2 linked regions of the Azospira inquinata genome follow. Each later gene encodes a partner of the first gene's protein in a complex. Links are inferred from orthologs where the notes say so. Each region holds a gene or a part of one and is shown on either strand. Other genes may lie near its edges.

Evidence for each region.
Region 2: the proteins of dnaG (region 1) and dnaB are in contact, whole or in part, in a crystal structure (PDB 2R6A), measured with the Geobacillus stearothermophilus proteins. The link is inferred for Azospira inquinata from one-to-one orthologs. Residues at the interface, in WP_049624496.1 of Geobacillus stearothermophilus: Lys456, Leu457, Leu458, Pro459, Ala460, Asn463, Ala464, Leu467, Leu535, Leu536, Ile537, Ala538, Gln544, Glu545, Asp548, Tyr549, His552; in WP_033016901.1 of Geobacillus stearothermophilus: Ser13, Glu15, Ala16, Gln18, Glu91, Leu92, Asp94, Ala95, Val96, Pro97, Thr98, Ala99, Ala100, Asn101, Tyr104, Tyr105, Ile108.

Annotation. Positions count from the first base shown.
Region 1 is NZ_CP064782.1:2,048,944-2,053,389, reverse strand. The notes cover bases 1,597-4,446. They hold dnaG (DNA primase), read left to right. Parts: upstream 1,597-2,073; coding sequence 2,074-3,819; downstream 3,820-4,446. Other genes in these bases: rpoD (RNA polymerase sigma factor RpoD), read left to right, coding at 3,898-4,446; Azoinq_RS09415 (GatB/YqeY domain-containing protein), read left to right, coding at 1,597-2,016. Outside these bases: glycerol-3-phosphate 1-O-acyltransferase PlsY, read left to right, coding at 1-68; tRNA (adenosine(37)-N6)-threonylcarbamoyltransferase complex transferase subunit TsaD, read right to left, coding at 117-1,160; rpsU (30S ribosomal protein S21), read left to right, coding at 1,275-1,487; more of Azoinq_RS09415, read left to right, coding at 1,570-1,596. UniProt on the Escherichia coli protein: RNA polymerase that catalyzes the synthesis of short RNA molecules used as primers for DNA polymerase during DNA replication.
Region 2 is NZ_CP064782.1:425,777-429,379, reverse strand. Bases 1-2,806 are described here. They hold dnaB (replicative DNA helicase), read left to right. Parts: upstream 1-598; coding sequence 599-2,014; downstream 2,015-2,806. Other genes in these bases: Azoinq_RS01875 (transglutaminase-like domain-containing protein), read right to left, coding at 2,226-2,806; Azoinq_RS01885 (zinc ribbon domain-containing protein), read left to right, coding at 1-544. Also shown: more of Azoinq_RS01875, read right to left, coding at 2,807-3,527. UniProt on the Escherichia coli protein: The main replicative DNA helicase, it participates in initiation and elongation during chromosome replication. Travels ahead of the DNA replisome, separating dsDNA into templates for DNA synthesis.

The DNA.
Region 1 (4,446 bases):
GGGCCAATATCCAGCGCCTGCTGGCGGGTACGGAGAGCCGCATCGGCAGCAAAAAAAAGGCGGCTTAAGCCGCCTTTCCCGCCACCGCCCGATCGGCGGCACCCCCTGGGGCGCCCCTAGGCTTCAACAATATTGAGATCGGCCAGAGGCCAGCGGGGCCGCACGGAAAAGCTCCCCGCCGCCTTGGGCTGGGCACCGGCCTGCAAGCGCAGGGCACCGGCCAGGGCGATCATGGCCCCGTTGTCCGTACAATATTCCAGTTCCGGGTAATAGACCCGAAATTTGCGCCGGGCGGCCTGGGCGTTGAGGCTGCGGCGCAGCTCCCGGTTCGCCCCCACGCCCCCGGCCACCACCAGGGAGTTCAAACCGGTCTGGCGCAAGGCGCCCACGGCCTTGCGCACCAGCACCTCCACCAGGGCATCCTGAAAGCCCCGGGCCACATCGGCCCGCTCCTGTTCCACCAGTTCCCGGCCTCGCACCTGGGTCAGAACGGCGGTTTTGAGGCCGGAAAAGGAGAAATTCAGATCCCCGGAATGGAGCATGGGCCGGGGGAAATGGACCGCCTCCGGTACGCCCTGCTCCGCCAGCTTGGCCAGCACCGGACCGCCCGGATAGGGCAGGCCCAGGAGCTTGGCGGTCTTATCGAAGGCTTCCCCCGCCGCGTCATCCAGGGTTTCCCCCAGCAGTTCGTAGGCCCCGACCCCGGTCACCCGCATCAACTGGGTATGACCGCCGGACACCAGGAGGGCGACAAAGGGAAAGGAGGGAGGATCGGCGGACAACAGGGGAGACAGCAGATGGCCTTCCAGGTGATGCACTGGCAGCACGGGCACGTCCAGGGCGAAGGCCAGGCTTTCGGCGAAGGAGGCCCCCACCAGCAGGGCCCCGGCCAGTCCCGGCCCCTGGGTGTAAGCCACCGCATCAATATCCGTCAGACTGCGCCCGGTCTGGGCCAGCACCTGGCGCAGCAGGGGCACCGCCCGGCGAATATGGTCCCGGGAGGCCAGCTCGGGCACCACGCCGCCATACTGGGCGTGGAGCACGATCTGGGAATGGAGGGCGTGGCCCAGCAGACGGCCGCCAGCCCCCGCCCCATCGGGAAGTTCATAAAGGGCGACGCCGGTTTCGTCGCAGGAAGATTCGATGCCCAGGATCAACATGGGGCGCATTTTAGCACCGGCCCGCACTTTTTTTGTGCTTACCCCCTTGGTAAACGGTTGACGTTTCGATAGAATCCAAGGTTTTCTCTCATTGCTGTCTGGGGACTGATTTCAATGCCTAATATCCGCGTCAAGGAAAACGAACCGTTTGAAGTGGCCATGCGCCGTTTCAAGCGCACTGTCGAAAAAACCGGCCTGCTGACCGAACTCCGCGCCCGCGAGTTCTACGAAAAGCCCACGGCCGAACGCAAGCGCAAGCTGGCTGCTGCCGTGAAGCGTCACCACAAGCGCATCCGCAGCCAAACCCTGCCGCCCAAGATGTTCTAAGCCTGCGCGACTTGACGCCACACCGGCCGTCCATCTTCGATGGACGGCTTTTTGCGCTTCTGGACCTTAGAAGGAAACAACCATGACACTCAAGGAACGCATCAATGAGGACATGAAGTCCGCCATGCGTGCCAAAGAGACGGCCAAGCTGGGCGCCATCCGCCTGCTGCTGGCCGCCATGAAGCAAAAGGAAGTGGACGAACGGGTCACCCTGGACGACGACGCCGTGGTGGCCATCATCGACAAGATGCTGAAACAGCGCCGGGATTCGGTGGCCCAGTACGAAGCCGCCAATCGGGCCGATCTGGCGGATGCGGAAAAGTTTGAAATGACCGTGCTTTCCGCCTACATGCCCGCCGCCCTTTCGGAAGAGGAAATTGCTGCTGCCATCGCCAAGGCGGTGAGCGATAGCGGTGCCGCCGGCCCGGCGGATATGGGCAAGGTCATGGGCCTGCTCAAGCCCCTGCTGGCCGGTCGGGCCGACATGAGCCAGGTCTCCAAGCTGGTCAAGGCCAAGCTTTCTGCCTGACGCCCCGGGGCCGGTCCGCCGGCCCTTTTCTTTTTTTCTTCTGCCCCGGTTGCCCGCTTGATTCCCGAATCCTTTATCCAGGAACTCCTGCAGCGCATCGACATTGTGGAGCTGATCGACGGCTACGTGCCGTTGAAAAAGGCCGGGGCCAACTACGCCGCCTGCTGTCCTTTCCACAGCGAAAAAACCCCCTCCTTCACCGTCAGTCCCAGCAAACAGTTCTACCACTGCTTCGGCTGCGGGGCCCATGGCACGGCCATCGGCTTTCTCATGGAATATTCCGGCCTGGGCTTTGTGGAAACGGTCAAGGACTTGGCGGCCCGGGTGAGCCTCCAGGTGCCCGAGGAAAACCGGGGCCAGCGTGGCCGCCAGCCCCGCATCGCCCAGCTGACGGACCTCATGGACCGGGCGGCCCGCTACTACTACGAGCAGATGAAGGGCTCGGAACGGGCCAAGGCTTACCTGAAAAAGCGGGGCTTAAGCGGGGAGGTGGTGCAGCGTTTCCGCATCGGCTACGCCCCGGACGGCTGGCAGAATCTGGAAGCGGTTTTCGGCGACCACTACCACAGCCCGGAAATGCAGAGCGCCGGCCTAGTCATTCGCAACGACCAGGGGCGGCTCTACGACCGCTTCCGAGACCGGGTGATGTTCCCCATCATTAACCAGAAAGGGGAAGTCATCGCCTTCGGTGGCCGCATTCTGGACCAAGGGGAACCCAAGTACCTGAATTCCCCGGAAACCCCCCTGTTTGAAAAAGGCCACGAACTCTTCGGCCTGCCCCAGGCCCGCCAGGCCCTGCGGGAAACGGACACGGCCATTGTGGTGGAAGGCTATATGGACGTGGTCGCCCTGTCCCAGCACGGCATCGGCAATGTGGTGGCCACCCTGGGCACGGCCACCACTGCCAGCCACGTGCAGAAGCTGCTACGCCAGGTGGACCGCATCGTCTATTGCTTCGACGGGGACGCAGCAGGACGCAAGGCGGCCTGGCGAGGCCTGGAAAACAGCTTGGAAGCCCTGGCGGACAACAAGCAGATCGGTTTTGTTTTCCTGCCTCCGGAACACGATCCGGACACCTTCGTCCGGGAACAGGGCAAGGAGGCGTTCCAGACCAAAGTGGCCCAGGCCCTGCCCCTCTCCGACTTTCTCCTCAAAGAACTGGCCACCCGCAGCGACCTCACCACGGCGGAAGGCAAGGCCCAGCTGGTCTATAACGCCAAGCCCCTGATTACCCGGCTCACCACCCCCTTCCTGCGCCTACAACTGGTCAAGCGGCTGGCGGAGGCCAGTGGCTTTTCCCAGGCCGAGGTGGAACGGCTTTGCGAATTAAAGACCATTGCGCCCCCCGCCCCCGCCCGGGCGCCCCGCAGCGCCCTGTCCCTCACCAAGCGCCTTCTGCCCCCCCTGCTCCAGTGCCCCGCCCTGGCCAGCCAGCTGCCCCTCATGGCCCTGGAAGGCTCGGACCCGGCCACCACCACCCTGCGCCATCTGGTGGAAAAACTGCAAAACGGTCAGCACATGGGCAATGTGGCCCGCTTCGTGGAACTCTTCCGGGGCTCGCCGGACGAAGGAATGTTACTGGCCGCCTTACGGGAACTGGAACTCAAGCCCCTCTCCGACGAGGAAGCGGAAGCGGACATGCAGGGGGCCCTGGAACAATTGGAGCTGGACCGGCTGGTGGAAGCCCAGGAACGGCTCAAGGAAAAACTCCGGACCACCGGTCTGGGGGATGACGAAAAACGGGAATTCGGTCGGCTGGCCGTGGAAATCGGCCGGCTGGGCAGGGTTCGCCGGAGGCGGTAAGTGACTTTCCTTCGACAAAAGGAAGTTGCTAACCTATGGTATAATATGCGGTTTTTGCAGGATTATCGGGACTAGGTCATGGCAAAGGAAAAGGCAAAAGAAGCGGCCAAGGAAATTCTCAAGGCCAAAGCATCCAAGGCCAAGGAGCGGGCGCTGCTGGAAGCGGCTGGCGCACAGGAAGCCGCAGCCCCGGTGGATGCGGAGACGCGCCGGATGCGTCTCAAAAATCTGATCAAGCTAGGTAAAGAACGGGGCTTCCTCACCTACGCGGAAATCAACGACCACCTGCCTGACGATGTGGTGGACGCGGAGCAGATTGAATCCATCATCTCCACCTTCAACGACATGGGGATCCAGGTCTTCGACGAAGCCCCCGCGGCGGAAGACCTGCTCATGTCCGACAACGCCCCCGCCGTCTCCGACGACGAGGAAGTGGAAGAGGAAGCGGAAGCCGCCCTCTCCACCGTGGATTCCGAATTTGGCCGGACCACCGATCCGGTGCGTATGTACATGCGGGAAATGGGCTCCGTAGAGCTGCTCACCCGGGAAGGCGAAATTGAAATCGCCAAGCGCATCGAAGACGGTCTGCGCCACATGATTCTGGCCATTTCCGCCTGCCCCTCCACC
Region 2 (3,603 bases), 1.6 Mb from region 1 along the record:
CCTTTGGGGCCGCTTTGATTTCACCTCCACCCTGCTTTGGATTGAAATGCGGGGCAGCTGCCAGTCCGCCCGGGTGGATTACGGCAACCAGTTCCAGGACCGGGTAAAAACTGCCAAGGAATTGTTCAATATTGAAAACATGACCCTGCGGGTTTGGGCGGCGGAAGTGGATAGCATCATTTACGGCCGCCAAGGCGGTCGTACCGTGGTGGCCATGCGGGGCCGCCCCGATCTGGCCAAGGTCTATGGGGAACATCTGGAACGCTTTGCCGCTGGCCAGAGCCTGCTGGTGGCCCCCACGTCCACGGAAGACTTGCGCCGGGCCACGGCCCTGGGAGCCATCAACCGGCTCGGCGGGGAAAGCGCCGGGGTCAAGCTGGAAGACGCGGTCAAGGCGGTCAAGGCGGTCCAGGCCGGTCTGCTGGGCACGGAACCCGTGGCTCCGGCCCCCGAGGCCGCGCCCCTTTGCCCCAAGTGCGGCGTCACTGTGGAAGCGGGTCAGCGTTTTTGCGCCGAATGCGGCGCCTCCCTGCAAAACCCCTGATCGGGGCGGGGGGAGGGCGTGTAAAATCGTCCCCCTCCCGATTTGAAGACCACCATGAGCAAGCCTGATTTCCCCCGTAAAAAAGATTCCCCTTCGGCCCTTGATCCGGCGGTCGCCCAGCTGCGGGTGCCGCCCCATTCCGTGGAGGCGGAGCAGTCCCTGTTAGGCGGCCTGTTGCTGGACAACCAGGCCTGGGACAAGGTAGGGGACCTGATTAACGAAGGGGATTTTTACCGGGACGAACACCGGCGCATCTTCCGCCAGATTGTCCGGCTCTTTACCACGGGCAAACCGGCGGACGTGGTGACCGTGGCGGAAGCCCTGGATGCGGCGGGGGACGGGGAACATAGCGGCGGCCTGGCCTATCTGGGGGAACTGGCCGCCAATACCCCTTCCGCTGCCAATATCCGCCGCTATGCGGAAATTGTCCGGGAGCGGGCCATCCTGCGCCAGCTGGTGAGCGCCGGGGACGAAATCGCCACCAACGCCTTGAATCCCATGGGCCGGGATGCCAAATCCCTCCTGGACGATGCGGAATCCAAAGTCTTTGAAATTGCGGAAAAGGGCGCCGCCCACCAGCAGGGCTTTGTCCACATCAACCCCTTGCTGACCCAGGTGGTGGAACGTATCCAGGAACTCCATGACCGGGACAACCCCTCCGATATCACCGGGATTCCCACGGGCTTTTTGGACCTGGATCAGAAGACTTCCGGCCTCCAGCCCGGGGATTTGATTATTGTGGCCGGTCGGCCGTCCATGGGGAAAACCGCTTTCGCCTTGAACATCGCCGAATATGTGGCGGTGGAGCAGGGCTTGCCCGTGGGGGTGTTTTCCATGGAAATGGGAGGCGCCCAGCTGGCCATGCGGATGCTGGCCTCCCTGGGGCGTCTGGATTCCCACAAGGTGCGTACTGGCCGGCTCAACGACGATGAATGGTCCCGGCTGTCCTTCGCCCTGGGGAAAATGCACGAAAAGCCCCTCTATATCGATGAAACCGGCGGCCTGAATCCTCTGGATTTGCGGGCTCGGGCCCGGCGTCTGGCGCGCCAGTTTGGCGGCAAGCTGGGCCTGATCGTCATCGACTATCTCCAATTGATGGTCTCCGCCCGTTCCGGGGGCTCGGAAAACCGGGCTACGGAAGTGTCGGAAATTTCCCGTTCCCTGAAGGCCTTGGCCAAGGAGTTGGAAGTGCCGGTCATCGCCCTGTCCCAGCTTTCCCGGAAGGTGGAAGAGCGTAACGACAAGCGCCCCATGATGTCCGACTTGCGGGAATCCGGCGCTATCGAACAGGATGCGGACGTGATCATGATGATGTACCGGGAGGACTACTACAAACCGGACACCCAGGACAAAGGCACGGCGGAAGTCATTATCGGCAAGCAGCGGAACGGCCCCACGGGCACGGTGCGCCTGGCCTTCCTGGGGGAATACACCCGCTTCGACAATCTGGCCACGGGCAGCGAATACTGAGGTTTCCCGGAATACGGGGAAGGCGGAGGCGCCGCCCAGGGGGCGCACCTCCAAAAGAAAAAGGACGGGAAGCCGTCCTTTTTTTGTGTCTGCTTTGCTTGCCGGTAGGTCCGGGGAGCCGTTCGATGAGGTCACGGTTCCCCGATTAAGGGGGCGAGGGTGAGGCCCCATTTCCCGCCCCCGCGGATGGGGGCAGGGCGCCGGGGACGGATCAGGCGTCGGTGGGGCGGGCTTCCAGGCTGAGGCTGGTGGGGCGGGCCAACATGCGCACCTGGTTGCCGCTCACGGAGGCGGCCAGCACCGGGCTGTTGAGCAGGTAGGACTGGTCCGGACCCTGGGGCAGATGGACGCTGTCCGCGTTGCTGTAAGCGATCCAGTTCATTTCCCAGAAGCCGAAGAGACGGCGGCGCAGGGCGGCCCCTTCTCCGTTGCTCCGGTCCAGCACCGCGACCCGGGCCGCATCCGCCGGATCCACCGGGACCCAGCCGTAGTAAGGCGCGTAGAACTCGGCCCGGACGTGGAAGGCCCGGCTCACATCGCCGCTGCGGCCCAGGGCGGGGGACTGACGGGACAGGCCCAGGCGTTGGCCTACCACGATGCGAGCGGGGATGCCCGTGGCCCGGCACAGGGCCACAAACAACCCGGCCACGCCGTGGCCGTCATCCTCTTCCCGGACGCTGCACAGGGCCGGGGCGACGCTTTCCGGAACTTCCCCGCCCTTACAGCTGCTGCCGGCGGCTCCCGCGTGTTCGGTGACCCAGTTGAAAACGGCCAGGGCCTGGGGCATGGGTTCCCGGATGCGGCCGATGATGGTATCGGCCAGCTCGGAAATGACCTCGTCGGACCAGGGCCCGTAGGGGTCCAGGAAGGGGGACAGGGTGTCTTCCGTTTCCGGAGTGGGGGCCCGGCGGGTGATGTCAAAGAGCCGCTGCCGGGTGCCCACCTTCATGGTCAGGGTCAGGCTGGGATTGGCCGTGCCCGGCTTCCAGTCCCCAAGAAAGGTGAGCAGACCCGAATCGTTATCCCGAAGAATGCCGCCGTGGCTGAAATTGCCCAACCATTCCAGGCTTTCCAGGCGCTGCCAGCGGGTTTCCATGGGCATGGGCATCCACAGGCGCAGGGCATCGCCCTGGGCCGGGGGGGTGACCTTGAGGGTCAGTTCATAGTGGCGCCAGGGTTCGTTGTCCTTGCGCACCGGAGCCGGTGCGGGGGCGCCGAAACCGCCGTTGGACAGGGGGCGCAGACCCGTGGGAGGGGCCCGGTGGGCGGCGGCCCGGGCGGTGGCGATGCGTTCGGAGCGATCTGCCTTTTCCACGCCGCCGTGGCGTTTGCTGGAGCGACTACCTTTGGCGGAGCTTTTGGAGCCCTTGCCGGAAGCTTTGGCGGCGCCCCCCGCTTTGGCGGAAGACTTAGCGGATTTGGCGGCACCACCGCCTTTTTTCTTACCGGCCAGTGCCGGTACGGGTGCCAGGGCGAGGCCGCCGGCAAGCGCGAGGAAAGCGCGGCGTTTCATCGTCGTCCCTCCGGGGAAAAAAACAAAAGCCGCGCCCGCGACGGGTGCGGCTATAAAGAATGACTAACGAGGAAAA